Regions from separate parts of the Pseudomonas sp. R2-7-07 genome, predicted to be linked through region 1. Evidence: predicted binding sites of a transcription regulator. Region 1 holds the regulator's gene; each other region holds the start of a gene.
The links. Region 1 encodes FliA, which starts transcription of late flagellar genes. Its sites were predicted from a motif close to CTAAAGTTTNNNNNNNNNNNGCCGNTAA; they were not measured.

Region 1 (5,124 bases):
ACCCCTGGAAGAAGGCGGTGTGATCGCCATGGTCGGCCCCGCCGGCATGGGCAAGACCACCACCCTGGCCAAGCTGGCCGCGCGTTATGTGCTCAAGTACGGCGCATCGAATATCGCGCTGGTGAGCATGGACAGCTACCGCATCGGCGCCCAGGAACAGCTCAAGACCCTGGGCCGTATCCTCAATGTGCCGGTGACCCACGTCGACCCGGGCCAGTCCCTGGCCAATGCCCTCGACCCGCTGCTGCGCAAGCGCGTGGTGTTGATCGATACCGCCGGCCTGCAAGCCAGCGACCCGGCCCTGCGCATGCAGCTCGAAAGCCTGGCCGGACGCGGCATCAAGTCGAAAAATTACCTGGTGCTTGCAACCACCAGCCAGAAACAGGTTCTTACCGCTGCCTATCACAGCTACAAACGCTGCGGCCTGGCCGGTTGCATCCTGACCAAACTGGATGAAACCGCCAGCCTCGGCGAAGTGCTGAGCCTGGCGATCAGTCATGAATTACCGGTCGCCTACCTGACCGACGGGCCGCGGATCCCGGATGATTTGCATCTGCCGCGCCGTCATCAGTTGGTCAGCCGTGCTGTCAGTGTGCAAATGCAAGACGAGCCTAGCGAGGAAGCGATGGCCGACATGTTCGCCGACCTTTATCACAACCCGGCAAAGCGGGTGGGATAAGGCAGGATGAACACCGTGAAATGTACCTACATCGATGGTCTGCAAGCGATACACGCGACCAAGCCATGTAGCCTGCGTCTAAGCAAGACAAGGTAAAGAAATAAAATGGGCAGCATGCATCCCGTACAGGTGATCGCGGTGACCGGCGGCAAAGGTGGCGTCGGCAAAACTAACGTGTCAGTGAATTTGTCCCTGGCCCTGGCAGAGCTTGGCCGTCGCGTCATGCTGCTGGATGCTGACCTGGGCCTGGCGAACGTGGACGTTCTGCTGGGGCTGACACCCAAACACACGCTCGCCGATGTGATCGAAGGCCGCTGTGAGCTACGCGATGTGCTGCTCCAGGGCCCCGGTGGTATCCGCATCGTGCCGGCCGCCTCGGGCACCCAGAGCATGGTGCACCTGAGCCCGGCGCAGCATGCCGGCCTGATCCAGGCTTTCAGCGATATCGGCGACAACCTCGACGTGCTGGTGATCGACACCGCCGCCGGGATCGGCGAGTCGGTGGTCAGCTTCGTACGCGCCGCGCAAGAAGTGCTGCTGGTGGTCTGCGACGAACCCACTTCGATCACCGACGCCTACGCTCTGATCAAACTGCTTAACCGTGACTACGGCATGAACCGCTTCCGCGTGCTGGCCAACATGGCCCAGAGTCCGCAGGAAGGGCGCAACCTGTTCGCCAAGTTGACCAAGGTCACGGATCGTTTCCTCGATGTCGCCTTACAATACGTCGGTGCAGTTCCCTATGACGAGTGTGTGCGCAAGGCCGTGCAAAAGCAGCGTGCGGTCTACGAAGCGTTCCCTCGTTCCAAGTGCGCACTGGCGTTCAAGGCGATAGCCCAGAAGGTCGATACCTGGCCGTTGCCTGCCAACCCTCGGGGGCATCTGGAGTTTTTTGTCGAGCGATTGGTGCATCAGACGAGCGCAGGGCCTGTGCTATGACATCCAGCGGCTACAACCTTTACAAAAAGTCGGCCCGTGACAGCCAGGGCGAGTTGATCGAGCGCTATGCGCCACTGGTCAAGCGCATTGCCTATCACCTGCTGGCGCGCCTGCCCGCCAGCGTGCAGGTGGAAGACCTGATCCAGGCCGGGATGATCGGCCTGCTCGAAGTGTCGACTAAATACGACGCGAGCAAAGGGGCGAGTTTCGAGACGTATGCGGGTATCCGTATCCGTGGCGCGATGCTCGATGAAGTGCGTAAAGGGGATTGGGCGCCGCGTTCGGTACACCGCAATACGCGCATGGTCAGTGACGCAATTCGTGCAATTGAAGCAAAAACCGGTCGTGACGCTAAAGATCATGAAGTTGCGGCCGAACTCCAATTGAGTCTCGACGATTATTACGGGATTTTGAACGATACCTTGGGCAGCCGCCTGTTCAGTTTCGACGACCTGTTGCAGGACGGCGAACACGAAGGGCTGCACGAGGACGGCGCGAGCGCGCATATGGAACCGTCGCGCGATCTGGAAGATGAACGTTTCCAGGGAGCGCTGGCGGAGGCCATTGCCAATTTGCCGGAGCGCGAGCGCCTGGTGTTGGCGCTGTACTACGACGAGGAGCTGAACCTCAAGGAAATCGGTGAGGTCCTGGGGGTCAGCGAATCGCGTGTCAGCCAGTTGCATAGCCAGTGCGCGGCCCGCTTGCGGGGGCGGTTGGGAGAGTGGCGCGCGCGCTGACAGGCAGTGTGGGGACACTGCAGACGCTACCGCGAAGGTTTCGGCCTTCGCGGGTTCGCTCCGTGGTGCCCTGGGCAGTCCTTTTTGTGTAACGCCTGTTGATTGAAGTGGCGCGTCCAGGTGCTGGGCGCGTTTAAGACTGCTTGGAGGTCGAATTGGACAAGAACATGAAAATCCTCATCGTTGATGACTTCTCAACGATGCGGCGGATCATAAAAAACCTGTTGCGTGACCTTGGGTTCACTAACACGGTCGAGGCGGACGACGGCATTACGGCGATTCCGATCCTCAACAGCGGGAGCATCGACTTTCTGGTAACCGACTGGAACATGCCCGGCATGACCGGCATCGACTTGCTGCGTCATGTGCGCGCCGATGAAAAACTGCGCAGCCTGCCGGTGTTGATGGTGACCGCCGAAGCCAAGCGTGAACAGATCATCGAAGCCGCCCAAGCCGGGGTAAACGGCTATGTGGTCAAGCCATTCACTGCCCTGGCCTTGAAAGAGAAGATCGAAAAAATCTTCGAACGCATCGGCCATTGATGCTGCCACGGGGGAGCTATGGACCATAACGAAACGTCACAGGGCGATTTTGAGTCGACCCTGAAAAAACATGCTCACCAGTTGGTCGAATGCCTTGAAAAGGGCCAGTTCGGCGATGCGGTGCAGTTGATCCATGAGCTTAACCAGACCCGTGACCGCGGCCTGTACCAGGAAGTGGGCAAGCTCACGCGTGAGCTGCACAGTGCGATCGTCAATTTCCAGATTGACCCGCGCATGCCCCAGGCCGAAGAAATTTCCCAGATCACCGATGCCACCGAACGCCTGTCCTATGTGGTCAGGCTGACCGAGGCGGCGGCCAACCGCACCATGGACCTGGTGGAAAACGCCACGCCTCTGGTCAATGGCATGGCCAATGAAGCCCAGGCCTTGAGCGTTGACTGGGGCCGCTTCATGCGCCGCGAAGTGGGGGCTGAAGAGTTCCGTGAACTGGCGCGTCGGGTCGACGGTTTTCTGTCGCGCAGCGAACAGGAAAACCGCACGGTGGCCGGCAACCTCAACGACATTCTGCTCGCCCAGGATTACCAGGACCTCACCGGTCAAGTGATCAAGCGTGTGACCCAACTGGTCACCGAAGTGGAAAGCAACCTGCTCAAACTGGTGCTGATGGCCGGCCAGGTCGACCGTTTTGCCGGCATCGAACATGACCGCGAAGCGATCCTCTCGGAAAAAGATCCACAAAAACACCTCGCCAAGGGTGAAGGTCCGCAGATTCATGCCGATAAACGTGAAGACGTCGTATCCGGTCAAGATGACGTAGACGATTTGCTGTCCAGTTTAGGCTTCTAAGGAGCACCCACATGAGCTTCGGCGCCGATGAAGAAATCCTTCAGGATTTCCTTGTAGAGGCCGGCGAAATTTTAGAGCAACTGTCCGAACAACTGGTCGAGCTGGAAAGCCGTCCGGATGATGCGAACCTGCTCAATGCAATTTTTCGCGGTTTTCACACTGTAAAAGGGGGCGCCGGCTTCCTCCAGCTCCATGAGCTGGTGGAGTGCTGTCACATCGCCGAGAACGTGTTCGACATCCTGCGCAAGGGTGAGCGTCAGGTTGACTCGGAATTAATGGACGTGATTCTCGAAGCACTGGATGCGGTCAACGCCATGTTCAGCCAGGTGCGTGAACGTGCACCGGTCACCGCCGCCACGCCGGAACTGCTGGCCGCCCTGGCGCGCCTGGCCGAACCGGCTGCGCAAGCACCGGCTGTGCAAGCCGTGCCTGAGCCAGTGGTGGAAGCCGAGGCGGATGTGACCGACAGCGAGTTCGAGCAACTGCTCGACTCGCTCAATGCGGTCAAGGCCGAGGCTGAAGCACCGGCTGCAACGGCGCCGGTTGCCACACCGACCAGCGAAGACATTACCGACGCAGAATTCGAATCCCTGCTCGATCAGTTGCATGGCAAGGGCCAGTTCGCGGCCGACGCCGTGGCACCGGCGGCTGCGCCAGCGGCACCGGCGGCCAACGCCAGTACCGATATTACCGACGACGAATTCGAGGCGCTGCTCGACCAACTGCATGGCAAAGGCACGTTCGTCGCCGAAGCCTTGCCGCAGGTCGCTGCCACTGCCGCCGTCGCTCCGGCGGCCAGTGCAGCACCTGCCGGTGACGGGTTGATTTCGGATAACGAGTTCGAGGCTTTGCTGGACGAGTTGCACGGCAAAGGCAAGTTCACCGAAGTGGCCCCGGCTCCGGCCGCCGCCGCAGCGGTCGCTACAGCCGCACCGGTTGCCGCCGCCAAAGCCGCAGCGCCGGTCGCCAAGCCAGCGCCTGCACCGGCTGCCGCGCCAGCTCCGGCGCGTCCTGCCGCTGCGCCGGTTGCCGATAAACCTGCCACTGAAGCCGAAACCACGGTGCGCGTAGACACTGCGCGCCTGGACGACATCATGAACATGGTCGGCGAGCTGGTGCTGGTGCGTAACCGCCTGGTGCGCCTGGGCCTGAACAGTGGCGATGAAGCCATGCAGAAGGCCGTGTCGAACCTCGATGTGGTCACCGCCGACCTGCAAACCGCCGTGATGAAAACGCGGATGCAGCCGATCAAGAAAGTCTTCGGCCGTTTCCCGCGCCTGGTGCGCGACCTGGCGCGCCAGCTCAAGAAAGAAATCAACCTGGAACTGGTGGGCGAAGAAACCGACCTCGACAAGAACCTCGTCGAGGCCCTGGCCGACCCGCTGGTCCACTTGGTACGCAACGCCGTCGACCACGGCGT
Region 2 (5,124 bases), 340 kb from region 1:
TTGTGGGCCTGGGAATGATGTGCCAGTACATGGTCATCGAAAGCTGGCTCAACGAGCAGGCCGATGCCAAGCAGCGCGGCGTAGTGTTCAGCGGCTACATGATCGCCTCCTACCTCGGTCTGGTGCTGGGCCAGCTGATCCTGGTCATGCATCCCCACCTGGGTCTTGAACTGCTGATGCTGGTGGCGCTGTGCTTCGCCCTCTGTCTGGTGCCGGTGGCCATGACCCGCCGCATTCACCCGGCGCCGTTGCACCCGGCGCCGATGGAGCCGCGTTTCTTTATCAAGCGTGTGCCCCAGTCGCTCAGCACAGTGCTGGGCGCAGGGCTGATCGTCGGCTCGTTCTACGGCTTGGCACCACTCTATGCCTCGCAGCAGGGGTTGACGACCGAACAGGTCGGTTTGTTCATGGGCTCCTGTATTTTCGCGGGACTGCTCGTGCAGTGGCCGCTGGGCTGGTTGTCGGACCGCTATGACCGCGCACTGCTGATTCGCTGCTTTGCCTTGTGTTTGGCAGTGGCGGCTTTGCCTCTGGCGATCATGACCCAGGTCCCTCTGGAAATGCTGTTCGTGGCGGGCTTCCTATGTTCACTCGTGCAGTTTTGTCTTTACCCGTTGGCAGTGGCGTTTTCCAACGACCATGTGGAAGGTGATCGCAGGGTGTCGCTGACCGCTATGTTGCTGGTGACTTACGGCATTGGGGCCAGTATCGGGCCGCTTCTGGCGGGCGTGCTGATGAAGCTGTTCGGCAGCCAGATGCTGTACGCCTTCTTCAGTTTGTGTGCGTTGATCCTGGTATGGCGTATTCGGCCGAAGGCGGTGACTAACCTGCACCAGGTAGACGATGCGCCGCTGCATCACGTGGCGATGCCTGACAGCATGTCCAGTTCGCCGTTGGTGGCCGCCCTTGATCCACGGGTAGATGAGCAGGTGGTACAGGAGCAGATGCAGGCCACTGTTCCTGAGCCAGAGCCCGAACCCACGGTGGACGAGCCGGCTGCGCAGACGCCGCCGGAGTCAACGGACCCGGACGATCATCCCCATGATTTGAGCAGGGCACGCCCCTGAACGAAAAAACGGGCAGATCCCATCAGGATCTGCCCGTTTTTTTACAGCTGCGTCCAAGGCTTAAAAATCGTCATCCTTGTCGAAGCGTCGAGCTTCGCGCTGCAGTTGATACACAAAACGCTCCACCTGGCGCTGCACCAGGCCGCTCATGTTATGGAAGCGCACACCCGCGAAGGTGGTGTTGATCTTGTCTTCGAAATGCAGGTAACGCAGCTCGACAGCGGTGGTCATGTTGCCGAACGGCAGCGCGGCGACAAAGCGGTCATAGACTTGGCCCAGCTGTAAGCGGTCGGAAATGTCGCCTTCAAAGCGCAATTTGCATCCGGTGGCCGAGATATCCAGCAGCTTGCCATTGAACGGTGCCTTGAGCTTCTCGCCGCCCAGTTCGATGTTCACCAATTGCGCCAGCTTCAATGCAGCGCGGAACGCGTTACGACGTTGATGGTAGACCACCTCGCCGGGCATGCTGCCAGTGTAGATACGGTGGCCATCTTTTTCGCTGATGCTCAGCGTGCCGTTACTTTCCCAGGCGACCCGCACGCCATCATGGAAACCCTCGATGCGGAAGGGCTCGCCATTTTCCAGGTAACGTTCACCATCGCGCGGGATCATTTCGTCCAGTGCCAGCGTCTTGTTATCCCGATCGATATCCACCAGATAGCTTTGGAAGCGTTGGCTGCGTTCGTGGAAAGTGATGATCAATGGATCATGGCTTTCCTGGAGCATTCGCAAAGTGCTGGCGATTTCCAGAGGCGTGGTGAGGACCTTCGGTGGCTGCGGTGCATCTTCCGCATTAAGGGCGTTGAACACAGTTGTTCCATCTCCAGGCAAAATACGACTACACGCAAGAACCGGCATTTTGCCAGTATGTAGCGCACCTTGGATAGCTCGCGCTGTAAACCGGCGTCAGGCTTGGCTGCGGGTGCTTGGCTTGACCAGGCGTGAAGTGGAACCTTGGGCGTTATACAGGGCCGGTGGCTCGCCGCCGTGAAGGATGCGTAACTGGTTGGCGGTGGTGGCTTGCTGGAGCTGGATCGACTGGCCGTTGAGCAGATTGGCTTCCTGGCACTGGGCGAGCAACTGATTGAGTTCTTTGCTTTGCGCCAGCAATTGATCGCCGACCGAAGAATGACTCGCCAGCTGTGCCAGGCCGTCGTGATCGGCGGGCAGGCCCAGGCTGGTGAGGATTTCGCTGCGCTTCTTGCCGTGCTGTTCGAGCAGCACAATCAGCGACTGTTTGCGCGCCAGTATTTCTTCGAGCAAAGGCATATCCCGGCCATACAGGGCCAGGGATTCCTCTTTGAGCAGCTCGAGCAATTGCTGCGTCGGCGCCAGATCATCAATGATCAGTTGAAGCAAATGTTCGTCGTGGTGCATGGCTGGCCTTGGGTTTTAAGCGTCCAGAAGCCCAGCGCAGGCCTTTGCCTAGCGCTCGGCTTCGAAGTTAAGCAGCTTGCTGGCTACACGGTTGCTGTCGACCGTATAAGTGCCATCGGCGATTGCCTGTTTCAACTCGGCCACACGGGCTTTATTGACAATCGGTTGATCGCGCAGCGAGTCAGTGACCTTCTGCAACTGTTGAGCCTCATTGCTCAGGTGTACCGATTCCCCACTCTGGCTCGCGCTTGCTTGCTCTGCCTTGGCGGGCAAGGGCTGGGACTTGGCTTCTACGCTGTCCTTGGTACCGTTGGTGCGCGTGTTGCCTGGTAAGGGCTGAGTGCTGTTCAAACGATTGAAATCAATGACCATGATAAAAAAACCTCTGGGTAGTGGACGCTTGCCATGTTTTCGGCCATACCCAAACAAACTTTAGGCTTTAGTGACAATAAACCTGTACGGCGCGGCATCCAACCCACAGTGTAGGAAAAGCGGGCAATTGATTCCAGTCTCTATAGCGCCACCTCGACTTGGCCGGGGGCCGTCACCCGTGCCTTGATCACACGGTTGGAGTTGAGGTTCTTGACCCGGATCTGTTCGCTCATACCACCATTGGACAGCGCTTCCCCCGGCATTCTTACGTTCAACCCGCCGCTGCTGGCGGAAATCACCACTTGGTCACCCTTGCGAATCACTTCCGCCTGCTCCAGATGCACCAGCGTGATCACCTGATCGGTGACCATTGGTCGGGTGAGTCGCTGCCCGATAGCCTGGTCCAGGGAGGTCAAGTAACCCTGGTTGATCAGGCTGATATCCCGCTCACGCAGCACAACATCGTCATAGCCAATAATGCCGGTGCGCTTCAACGGGCGCGCTACCACCACCACGTCGCGGAACAATTTGACCTGGGCCGGCACAAACACCGTCCAGGGGGAGGCGCTCTCACAGCGGACTTTAACGGTTACCCGACCGATAGGCTGGGCGGGGCTTTCCAGGGTGGCTGTCAATTCCTTGTCACACATTGGCAGGCGCAGACGCGGGTCCAATGGGTTGACCTGGATTTCATAGCGCCCCGGAGTCTGGGTGGTCGCCAGATAATCTTCTACAGTGAATTCAAGAAAGCCCTGGGTGACGCCGATAAGTAGATCAGGCAGGGTGACGTTGTCGGCACGAGCCGTAACGCCCACGCCCCAGACAAGCAGCGCCATCGCGGCGCAGAGCAGTCTGCGGTACTTTGGGCGGCTTGGACGTCGGGAAACTGTCATTTTAATATCCATAGCCAAGCAAATTGCAAAGCTCGTGCCGTTTAGTGTTGGGTACGCATCGTACCTCTGGGATTTAGGAGTCTGGGCATGGCAGGAGTAATGGATTCAGTAAACCAGCGCACACAGCTGGTAGGGCAGAATCGCCTGGAGTTGTTGCTATTTCGCCTGGACGGCAAGCAGCTGTACGGCATTAACGTGTTCAAAGTGCGGGAAGTGTTGCAGTGTCCCAAGCTGACGATCATGCCTAAATCCAGTCCGGTGGTATGCGGCGTAGCCAATATCCGTGGCGCAACCATTCCGATTCTTGATTTGGCAATGGCTACCGGCTCCGCTGGTTTGCAGGACCGTCAGAGCCCGTTCGTCATCATTACCGAATACAACACCAAGACCCAGGGGTTCCTGGTGCGCTCGGTGGAACGTATCGTCAATATGAACTGGGAAGAGATCCATCCGCCGCCCAAGGGCACCGGGCGCGATCATTACCTGACGGCCGTGACGCGGGTTGATAACCAGTTGGTGGAAATCATCGACGTAGAGAAAATTCTCGCCGAAGTGGCGCCCACGTCGGAGACCATCTCGGTCGGTGTGGTGGATGCCGAGACAGCGCACAAGGCGGTGTCCCTGCGCGTGTTGACCGTGGACGACTCCTCTGTCGCCCGCAAGCAGGTCACGCGTTGCCTGCAAACCATCGGCGTCGATGTGGTGGCCCTCAATGACGGGCGCCAAGCCTTGGATTACCTGCGCAAGTTGGTCGATGAGGGCAAGAAGCCGGAAGAAGAATTTCTGATGATGATCTCCGACATTGAAATGCCGGAAATGGACGGCTATACCCTTACAGCTGAAATACGCAACGATCCACGCATGCAAAAATTACATATCATCCTGCATACTTCGTTGTCGGGGGTATTCAATCAGGCAATGGTCAAGAAGGTCGGCGCAGATGACTTCCTGGCTAAATTCCGGCCTGATGACCTCGCATCCCGGGTAGTCGACCGGATCAAGGCAGCAGATCACGGCTAGGGGATTTCCCCTGGCGGTCACACGATTTAAGAGGCGGTATCATTGTCTACGGGTAATTTGGATTTCGAACAGTTCCGGGTCTTCCTGGAAAAAGCCTGTGGCATATTGCTCGGTGAAAACAAGCAATACCTGGTATCCAGCCGTCTCAACAAACTGATGGAACAGCAGGGCATCAAGTCCCTGGGTGAGTTGGTCCAGCGGATCCAGGGGCAGCCGCGCAGCGGGCTCAAGGAGATGGTGGTCGATGCCATGACCACTAACGAAACCCTGTGGTTTCGCGATACCTACCCGTTTGAGGTGCTCAAGAACAAAGTGCTGCCGGCGGCCATCAAGGCCAGCCCGGGCCAGCGCCTGCGTATCTGGTCGGCGGCGTGCTCTTCCGGACAGGAACCGTA
Region 3 (5,124 bases), 2.5 Mb from region 1:
CCGGCCCACACCGTCTCGATCGAGGCCACGATCATCGCGCCCACCAATACCACGGCCATCGGGCCGCGTTCGGTGTCGAACAGGCAGACAACCCGTTCGTTACGCGCAAACAGTTCCGGCACGTTTTCGGCGGTGGTCTGGTTCACCGAGAAAATCCGCCCCGGCACATAGACCATCTCGCGCAGGGTACCGGCCAGTGGCATATGTACGCGGTGATAGTCCTTGGGCGACAAGTAGATAGTGGCGAAGTCACCGCCCATGAACGGCGCCGCCAGCGCTGCGTCGCCGCCGAGCAATTCCAGCACGCTGAAACTGTGGCCCTTGGCCTGGAACACACGGCCATGTTCTATCGGGCCGAGCTGGCTGACCGCACCATCGGCCGGGCTCAGTACGGCGCCGGGGGTCGGGTCCAGCGGGCGCGCACCGTCTTTCAATGCGCGGGTAAAGAAGGCGTTGAAATGCTCGTAGGCGGTCACGTCTTCAACCAGTGCCTGGGACATGTCCACCTGGTAACGCTTGGCGAACCAGCGGGTGAAGGCGTTCTTGAACCAGCGCACACGGCACTCGGCAATGCAGCCGGCCAAGCGCGACAGCAGGTGGTGCGGCAGCAAGTACTGACTGAGGATAAACAACTGCTTTTTCATTAAGTGTCCTTAAGCTTCAAATCTCGACGGGGGTGTCGGGGTGGTTGCCCCATTCGCCCCAGGAACCGGCATAACCTTTGACTCGCGGATAACCGAGCGCCTTGGCCACCAGGTAGGTGAAGCCAGAGCGGTGGTGGGTCTGGCAGTGGGTGATGATTTCTTTATCGCGGGTCAGCCCGAGGTCTTCGAGGATTTGCGGCATGTCGCGGCGGATACGCAGGCTACGCGCCTTGTCCATGCCGGCGGTCCATTCGAAGTTCACCGCGCCGGGAATGTGCCCGGCTTTGGCCGCGAGCACTTTTTCGCCGGAATACTCCAGCGGGCCGCGTGCGTCCCAGATACCCAGGTCGGCTGCGCCCAGCCGGCTTTGCAGGTATTCGCGGGTGGCGGTGGGGCCGTCGTGCAGCGTAAGGCTGACCGGGCCACCGGCTGGCGCGGGCACCTCGGTGGAAACCGGATGCTTTTCTTCCAGCCACGCCAGAAGGCCGCCGTCGAGGTAGTGATACTTCTGATGGCCGATGACGTCGAGCATCCAGATAAAACGACCGGCCCAGCCGCCGCCCTCGTCGTCGTAGACCACATAGGTGGCGTCGGGGGTGTGGCCCAGCTCGCCGAACAGCTTTTCCAGGTCGGCCTTGTGCGGCAGCAGGCCTGGCGCGGGGGGCTGGCCCAATTGGGTGCGCTTGGGGTCAACGAAATGCGCGCCGGGGATATGCCCTTCGGCGTAGCGGGCGGCACTGGTGAGGTCCACCAGAATCAGGTGGTCGGCATCCAGGCGACCTTGCAGGTCGCTGGATTCGATCACCAGCGGCAAGCCAGAGAAGTCAGGCATGTGAGGTCTCCTGGGCACAAATGTTGGCGATAAAGGAGGGCGATTGTAGCGCAAGCATCAGGCGCTGCGGTTGGTAAAGCTGTGCAGGGCCTTTTCGATGCATTGCGCGGTTTTACCAAAGGCTTGCACGGTGGTTTCCGAGAACGGCCCGCCACCCTGGTCCGCCACCATCAGCATCACCACGCGGCCATTGCAGCTCAGCGAGCGCAACAGCAGGTGCTCGCCGGTAAACAGGCGGCGCAGGATCGGTGGCAGCAGGGCGGCGAACTGTGCATGGTTGTCAGGGCTGAGACGCACCTGGGCGGACTTTTCCAGCAGGCGTTGCAGCAATGTACTGTTAACCACATCCAGGCTCAGGTTGGCAGCGTCCCTGGGCAAGCCATCGGCCTGATGCACACGCAAGGTGCTCAAAGCGCGATCCGCCATGAACAGCAATACGCGTTGCATGCCGCTGGCGACCAGGGCTTCCTTGGCGCAAGTGGTCAGGTGCATCGCATTGGCAAAGCGGCTCGGCTCGACCAATAGCTCGGTGCAGCGGCTGCGCCACAGTGCCAGTGCTTCGGCCGTGGGCGGCGGCGCGGGCAACAGGCCACGATGGACTTTTTGCACATGCCACGGCCAGATCAGCGACAGGGCCGGGTGCCAGAGGTCAGGCATCAAGGTGCTGCGCGCGCTGGTCACCGCTTGTTGGTGCACTTGCTGCTGCACATCGCCCAATGGCTCCTGCAGGTACAGCGCAGTGAGGTATTGCCAGCGCTCGGTGTGCGGACAGGTCCAGGACTCCTGCGCCGACATTGCCAGGCCATTGGCCAACAATACGGTGTTGGCCGGCTGGTTCAGCCAGCGGCGCAGGTTGGGGTCGGCGTCGAGTAATTGCTGGTGGCGCAGAGGGTCGTCTTCGCGCGCGATGCGCAAGGCCTTGACCAGCAGGCGACGCTCGCCCAGCAGCAGGTGATAGCCCTGGGATACCCAGATAGGCAGGTGCCAGGCCGCAGTCAGGCCAAGGCACAGGTCCAGCAGGCGCACGCCGAATAATTGCTGCTCGACCTGGTGCGCCGACTCGCCTTTGTGGATCACCCGCAGTTCCCATTCCTCCAGGAGCTTGGGGTAGGCGACGGCCATCGGCCACAACGGTGACAGAAACAACAGGCTGCCCCAATGAATATCCTGCCACAGACGCGCCAGGCGGTTGCCGAACAAGCCGTTGGCCTGCTGCGAGGCATGTTGGCTGATCAACAGCAGCTGGCGCAGCGCTACGGGAATTTCATCGGCCGGCACCGAAGGCAGGCGTGCCAGCAGTTCCTCGGCGCGCTTGAGACCGAGGCGGTTGAGCGCCACTTCGAGGTTTTCCGCCGGTTCCGCCAGGCTGCCGTGAGTGTGGCTGTTGGCCTCGCGCATCACGCTGAGCACCAGGGCCGGGCTGTCTTGCATCAGCTCGGCGATGTCCCTTAATGAGCTGCGGCTGTCGCGGATGGCTTTGCACACACGCTCGTGGCTGGCCTGGGGAACGGGCAGCAGCACGTCGTCCAGGCACTTGATCCAGGCGGCGAGTGTGGCGGGTTTTGCAGTTGGAACTGTCGTTTCATTAGCCATGATTGGGGCGCGATCGTCACTTGTGTTCAACACGCCCGGAACGGGCTGAATTGGCTTTTCGCCTTAACGGGCTATAGTCTGGCGCAGTTTTGCCGATAAGTAGAACAAGAGTTTTCCAGCTGCACCCACTATGTCCATGAACCCGACGGCGCAAGTACAGATCCCCTATGGCTAAAATTATCGGCATCATTGTCGTCCTCGCAAGTGTGCTCGGTGGGTACGTCCTGTCCCACGGTAAAATCGCCGCGCTGATCCAGCCGTTCGAAGTGATGATCATCGGTGGCGCCGCCTTTGGCGCCTTCCTCCAGGCCAACCCCGGCTACATGACCATGCATGTGATCAAGAAGTCGCTGGGCATGTTCAGCTCGCGCTTCTCGCACACGTTCTATCTGGAAGTGCTGGGGCTGGTCTACGAGATCCTCAACAAGAGCCGCCGCGAAGGCATGATGGCGATTGAAGGAGACATCGAAGACGCCGCCGCCAGCCCGATCTTCGCCAAATACCCGGCCGTGCTCAAAGACGAGCGCATGACCGCGTATATCTGCGATTACCTGCGCATCATGTCCTCCGGCAACATGGCCCCCCATGAGCTCGAAGGCTTGTTCGACATGGAGCTGTTCAGCCTCAAGGAAGAGCTGGAGCATCCTTCCCACGCGGTGACTGGCATTGCCGACGGCATGCCCGGTTTCGGTATCGTCGCGGCGGTGCTGGGTATCGTGGTGACCATGGCCTCCCTGGGCGAGGGCGACCAGGCGGCCATCGGCATGCACGTCGGCGCGGCGTTGGTCGGTACCTTCTTCGGTATTCTCGCGGCCTACGGTTTCTTCGGCCCGCTCGCCACGTCGCTGGCCCACGATGCCAAGGAAGAGATCAACCTCTACGAAGCGATCAAGGCGTGCCTCGTGGCTTCGGCATCCGGCATGCCGCCCTCGCTGGCGGTAGAGTTCGGACGCAAAGTGTTGTACCCGAAACATCGCCCAAGTTTCGCCGAGCTGGAACAAGCGGTTCGCGGTCGCTAAGCCATGGAAAACAACCAGCCGATCATCATCAAGCGCGTCAAGCGCTTCGCAGCGGGGCACCATGGCGGCGCCTGGAAAATCGCCTTTGCCGACTTCGCGACGGCAATGATGGCGTTCTTCCTGGTGCTGTGGCTGATGTCCACCGCTACCCCTGAACAGAAGATCGCCATCGCGGGTTACTTCAAGGACCCGATTGGTTTTTCGGAAAGTGGCACGCCCTTCGTGATCGACCTGGGTGGCTCGCCGCAGTTGGCGCCTGAGCGCACCATCAACCCGGAAGTGCAGACCGAATCGCCCCAGGAAAAAATCCCGATCGAGCGCGATAAGGTCGAAACCATGGCCGAACAGGTTGAGAAAGAACGCCTCGAGCTGTTGTTGCAGGAGCTGCAGACCAAAGTTGAGGAGAACCCGCAACTGCTGAAGTTCAAGGATCAGATTTCCTTCGAGATCACTCCGGAAGGCTTGCGCATCCAGATCACCGACGCCGCCAACCGGCCGATGTTCGATTCCGGCAGCGCACGCTTGAAGCCGTACTTCGAAGATATCCTGCTGGCCATGGCCGACACCATCAAGGCGGTGCCGAACAAGATCAGTATCAGCGGCCACACCGATGCCAAGCCCTATGCGGGGCAGGGCGACTTCGGCAACTGGGAACTTTCGGCCAACCGCGCCAACGCCGCCCGCCGTGCGCTGGTGGCTGGCAGCTACCCGGACCCGCAAGTGGCGCGGGTGGTGGGCTTTGCGTCATCGCAGCTGTTTGACCCCAAGGAACCGTTCAACCCGATCAACCGTCGGATCGACATCGTTGTGCTGACCAAAAAGGCCCAGCGTGCGATCGAGGGCGATCAACCGCCACCGCCACAGCCGGCTCAGGGTGAAGGCGCCCCCGGTGAAGTGCCGGCGGACCCGAACGCGCTCCCGCCAGGGCAGGAGCCGCTGCCAGCCCATGAACTGCGCCAGAAGCTGAACCTGTTTGATGATGGCGGCGTGAAGGACCCGACGGCGCCTGTGCCTGCGCCGTAAGCGGTCTCTATAA
Region 4 (5,124 bases), 870 kb from region 1:
TGTTGTTGATGATGCGCATGCGCCACGCCTGCCAGTTGTTCAAGGCAGACCAGACCGTGGCCGATGCATCGCTGGCGGTGGGCTATCAATCGGTGGCGGCGTTTACCCGCGCCTTTCATAAAGTCACCGGGCAACAACCGGGCGCCTACCGCCGCGCGCAAAGCTAGCGCCGCAAGCCATTGCCCGGCGCGGCGCACAGCTGCACCAGCCAATCGACAAACACGCGCACCCGCAGGGACAGCTGACGATGCGGCGGGTACAGCGCAGTCAGCGCCATGGTCGGCACCGCCACTTGCGGCAATACCTCCACCAACGTGCCCTCGGCCAGTTGCTCCATGGCGTGATAATGCGGCGCCTGGATCAGCCCGTAGCCGGCTTCACAGGCGGCGAAATACCCATCGGAGCTGTTTACCGCGACCAGCTTCGCCAAGTTGACCGTGCGCAGTTCGGTGCCGAGCTGGAATTCAAGGCCAAAGCGCTTGCCGCTGGCGCTGGAGACGTACTCGATCATCTGATGCCGGGCCAGGTCGTCCAGGCTGGTGGGCACACCCATGCGCTGCAGGTACGCGGGGCTGGCCAGGGTCAACTGGTCCATCATCGCCAGCGGTCGCGCCACCAGCGATTCGTCCAACGCCAGGCCACCGCGCAGCACGCAATCGACCCCTTCGCGGATCAAGTCCACCGGGCGATCATTGAGTCCGATATCCAGCTCGATCTGCGGGTACAGCGCGGTGAACGTCGGCAGCGCCGGAATCACGATCAGACGGCCAATGCCCGACGGCATATCGATGCTCAGCCTGCCTCGCGGGTTTTGCCGGCGCGAGGAAAACACCGCCTCGGTTTCCTCCAGGTCCGTGAGCAACTGCACGCAGCGCTCGTAGTACGCCGCACCGTCGAGGGTCGGGTTGACCTGGCGCGTGGTGCGTTGCAGCAGTTGCACACCGAGGTGTGCCTCCAGTTGCTTGATCAGCACGGTCACCGAGGCGCGCGGCAGTTGCAGGCTGTCCGCCGCCTTGGCGAACCCGCCCAACTCCACAATCCGGGTGAAAACGCGCATGGCATTGAAACGGTCCACGGTGAGCCTCTGAGGATTATTAAGAATTTCCAAATAGTGATAGTGCTTTTAGCCGGTTTATCCAGGTTTTGTCGAGGGCGACAATAGGCGCCTTCATCCAAGGAGCTGAACCATGCGCACTCGTCAACTCGGTAAGAACGGCCCACACGTCTCCGCCATCGGCCTCGGCTGCATGGGCATGAGCGACTTCTATACCCCCGGCCTCGACACCACGCAAGCCATCGCCACCCTGCACCGCGCCCTTGAACTGGGGGTCAACTTCCTCGATACCGCCGACATGTACGGCCCCCACACCAACGAACAGTTGATCGGCAGGGCCATCGCCGGCAAGCGCGATCAGGTGTTCCTCGCCAGCAAGTTCGGCATCCTGCGCGATCCGGCGAACCCGGCGCTGCGCGGTGTGAATGGGCGCCCCGAGTACGTTCGCACGTCCATCGACGGCACGCTGCAACGCCTGGGCATTGAAACCCTGGACCTGTACTACCAGCACCGCATCGATCCCGAGGTGGCCATCGAAGAAACCGTCGGCGCCATGGCCGAGTTGGTGCAACAGGGCAAGGTGCGCTACCTGGGCCTGAGCGAAGCGTCTGCCGCCACGTTGGAACGGGCGCATAAGGTCCACCCCATCAGCGCCTTGCAAAGCGAATACTCACTGTGGAGCCGCGAGCAGGAAGACAACGGCTGCCTCGCCGCCTGCCAACGGCTGGGCATCGCCTTCGTGCCTTACAGCCCGTTGGGCCGGGGCTTTCTGACCGGCGCACTGAAAAGCCCGGAAGATTTCGGCGCTGACGACTACCGGCGATTCAACCCGCGTTTCCAGGGCGAGAATTTTTCGAAAAACCTGCAACTGGTCAAACAGGTGCAGGCGCTGGCGGCGGATAAAGGCATCACGGCGGGCCAACTGGCGCTGGCCTGGGTATTGGCGCAGGGCGACTACATCGTACCGATCCCAGGCACCAAGCAGCGCAAATATCTGGAAGAGAACGTGGCGGCCGTGTCGATCAGCCTGACGCCGACTGAAGTGTCGGCGCTGGCAGCGATCTTCCCGGCGCACGCAACCGCCGGCATGCGTTACCCCGAGGACGTGATGTCGATGCTCAATATCTGACCTGGCGGCGCCGCTCGACGGCGTCGGCACTTTCTTACACACACCTACCTAAAGCTCCTACCGTCCAAGCCGATAGCCCTACGAAGCTCTAACAAAGCCGCGCCGACAATAACGCTTCGTAAGGACGATCCCATGCCCCCACTGCGCTCCATCCAAGCTCGCTATACCCTGTTCCTGGTGCTGTTCGTCCTGGTGTTATTGGTGTTGACTGTCGTGGGTATCGGCCAGTTGGTCGCACCCAAGCTGCAATACACCGAAGAACAGGTGGTACTCAATCGCATCGGCGAAGTGGCCGAACAGATCCAGGGCGAACTGAACAAGGTTCAGGCCCAGCAACGCACCATCACGCAAACGATTCCGCTGCTCGACAGCGACGCCATCGACAAGGTCCTGCCCGGCCTGGTTGATCAATACGGCGAGCTGAAAGTATTCGGCGGCGGTATCTGGCCGCTGCCCAACCAGCGCACGCCTGGGCGTAACAAACACAGCACGTTCTGGCACCGTGACGCCTCGGGCAAGTTGGCGGTCAACACCTTCTGGAATAGTGACCCCGCGCCCAACTATTACGACCAGAGCTGGTACAAGGGCGGCCTCGCCTCGCCCCGTGGCCAATGCGCCTGGGCCGCCGCCTACAAGGACGACGCCAGCCAGGAGCCGCGCACCAACTGCGCCATGGCGATCCAGCGTGACGGCGCCGCCTATGGCGTGGCGACCATCGACGTGACCCTGGGCTTCTTCAATGACCTGGTGGCCAGCAAGGAAAAAGACATCGGCGGGCAAATGCTGATCGTCGAGGGCGACGGCAAGATTATCAGCAACAGCTCGCGCATCAGCAGCCCGGTGGTGTTGAAGAACATCAGCGAACTGACCGGCACCTCGGCCTTTGCCGCCCAGGTCAGCAAAGCCCTTGCCCATCGTGACCAGGCCTTGCAACGCAGCGAGTTTGACAACCAGGGCGTGGCCAGCACGTTCTACATGCGCCCGATCGAGGGCACCCCGTGGTTCCTGGCGACCGCCCTGCCCACCTCGCTGATCACCGCCCAGCGCAATGACGTGCTCGGCAGCCTGGCGTTGCTGCAAATCCCGATGGTGATCCTGCTGGTGCTGCTCGCGGCGTATGCCATTCGCCAGTTGGTACAGCGCATGAAAGCGCTCAAGGGCAATATCGACGCGCTGTCTGCCGGCGACGCCGACCTCACGCGACGCATCACCATCCGCGCCGAAGACGAACTGGGCGCTATCGGTCACTCGGTGAACCACTTTATCGTCTACCTGCAAAACATGATCGGCGAAGTGACCCAGGCCACCGGCGCCATGGCCTCGGGTCTTGCGCAGCTGCAGCAGACCTCGGCGCACACCAACCAGATCCTGGTGCGCCACGCTTCAGAAACCGACCAGACGGTGACCGCCATCACCGAAATGAGCTCCACCGCCGACACCGTCGCGCAAAACGCCGCTGAAACCGCAGCGTTCACCCAGCGCGCCAACGAACACGCCGACCGTTCCCGGGTGGTGGTGGGCGAAGCGTCCACCAGTGTCAGCGCCTTGATCGGTGAGGTCGCCAGCGCGACCCACACCGTTGAGAACATGCGCCAGGACGCCGCACGTATCACCGAAACCCTCGGCGTGATCGGCGCCATCGCCGGTCAGACCAACCTGTTGGCGCTTAACGCCGCAATTGAAGCGGCGCGGGCCGGTGAACAAGGCCGCGGTTTTGCCGTAGTGGCCGATGAAGTACGTGCACTCGCCGCACGCACCCAGGCCAGCACCTCGCAGATCAACGAGATGCTGGCGCGCTTGACCACCGGCGTAAGCTCATCGGTCACCGCCATGGAAAACACCCAGGCCAGCTGCCAGTCGGCGGCGGATGCCACCGCGCGGGTGAACAGCGGGCTCGATGAAATGGCCGGTTCGGTCAGCCATATCAACAACCTCAGCACCCAGATCGCGACGGCCGCCGAGCAACAGAGCGCCGTGACCGAAGAGATCAATCGCAGCATGGTACAGATCCGACATATGGTAGAAGAGCTGGTCGAAAGCGGCCATGCCACTGAAACCAATACCCACAGCCTGCTGGAAGCGAATGGCCGAGTGATTGCCTTGATGGGGCGCTTCAAAGTGCGTTGATCCACGCCTGAATACTCCCGTGCAAAGCGCGGGAGTCGGACTATTCTCACAGCTCCTGGTTTAAAACCCGCCACACAGGAGGTGTGTCATGCACGCTATCGAGCATCCGATCCGCGTGGAGCGAATCAGCCAGGAACGGTTCATCCACGCCCCGGTCGAGGCCGTCTACGACTACGTGACCCAACCGGATCGCTGGCACGAATGGCACCCCACCTCCCTCAGCGCCGACACCGGCACCCACGGCTCCCTGCCGACCGGTGCGCGGTTTACCGAAATCATCGACCTGCTGGGTATCCGCGTGCCGCTGAGCTACCGCGTACACATTGCGCGCTGCCCCTTTGAGTTCATGACCGTGTTCACCTCAGTGGTGGTCGACGGTTCCCTGCATTATTGCCTGCAAGCACAGCCTGGCGGCACGCTGTTTACGCGGGTACTGAGCTATGAGACCGAACTGCAACTGGTGACCTTGCATGAGCGCATGATCGAGCTCTCGCGTATCGCGCTGGACCGGCTCAAGCACCGACTGGAAAACGCCAGCGGCTCGACGCAGTAACCCTGCAGCGGGTGTGTTAATCCCCCGTTAATCTCTCCCAAACAGCATCCGGAGCATCTTTTCCCGGAGTTGATGCCCATGCCTTCCATCCGTGACTTATGCGTCGCCGGCCTGCTTACCGCCAGCGCCGCGCCTGTGTTCGCCGCCACCTACGGCCCTGAACTCCAGGGCTTCCAGTACCCCTATCCGGTTGAACGCTTCAACTTCGAGTCCCAAGGTAAAAGCCTGCAGATGGGCTATATGGACGTCCCGGCCAAAGGC

Region 2: flgM (flagellar biosynthesis anti-sigma factor FlgM) is a predicted target of FliA. The motif match lies at 2,853-2,880, and genes of this name have one in related genera.
Region 3: motA (flagellar motor stator protein MotA) is a predicted target of FliA. The motif match lies at 3,141-3,168, and genes of this name have one in related genera.
Region 4: C4J86_RS14165 (methyl-accepting chemotaxis protein) is a predicted target of FliA. The motif match lies at 2,232-2,259, and genes of this name have one in related genera.

Annotation. Positions count from the first base shown of each region.
Region 1 covers NZ_CP027759.1:3,976,547-3,981,670, reverse strand. The annotation lists gene flhF (flagellar biosynthesis protein FlhF) at 1-679, shown strand, start outside; gene fleN (flagellar synthesis regulator FleN) at 785-1,618, shown strand; gene fliA (RNA polymerase sigma factor FliA) at 1,615-2,355, shown strand; gene C4J86_RS18170 (chemotaxis response regulator CheY) at 2,523-2,897, shown strand; gene C4J86_RS18165 (protein phosphatase CheZ) at 2,916-3,704, shown strand; gene C4J86_RS18160 (chemotaxis protein CheA) at 3,716-5,124, shown strand, end outside.
Region 2 covers NZ_CP027759.1:4,311,967-4,317,090, reverse strand. The annotation lists gene C4J86_RS19765 (MFS transporter) at 1-1,067, shown strand, start outside; gene C4J86_RS19760 (flagellar brake protein) at 1,128-1,877, opposite strand; gene C4J86_RS19755 (flagella synthesis protein FlgN) at 1,974-2,444, opposite strand; gene flgM (flagellar biosynthesis anti-sigma factor FlgM) at 2,493-2,816, opposite strand; gene flgA (flagellar basal body P-ring formation chaperone FlgA) at 2,957-3,721, opposite strand; gene C4J86_RS19740 (chemotaxis protein CheV) at 3,797-4,729, shown strand; gene cheR (protein-glutamate O-methyltransferase CheR) at 4,772-5,124, shown strand, end outside.
Region 3 covers NZ_CP027759.1:633,715-638,838, forward strand. The annotation lists gene asd (archaetidylserine decarboxylase) at 1-644, opposite strand, end outside; gene rhdA (thiosulfate sulfurtransferase) at 661-1,476, opposite strand; gene C4J86_RS02635 (HDOD domain-containing protein) at 1,534-3,069, opposite strand; gene motA (flagellar motor stator protein MotA) at 3,237-4,088, shown strand; gene motB (flagellar motor protein MotB) at 4,092-5,111, shown strand.
Region 4 covers NZ_CP027759.1:3,106,950-3,112,073, forward strand. The annotation lists gene C4J86_RS14150 (AraC family transcriptional regulator) at 1-167, shown strand, start outside; gene C4J86_RS14155 (LysR family transcriptional regulator) at 164-1,075, opposite strand; gene C4J86_RS14160 (aldo/keto reductase) at 1,188-2,183, shown strand; gene C4J86_RS14165 (methyl-accepting chemotaxis protein) at 2,316-4,310, shown strand; gene C4J86_RS14170 (SRPBCC family protein) at 4,399-4,863, shown strand; gene C4J86_RS14175 (alpha/beta fold hydrolase) at 4,942-5,124, shown strand, end outside.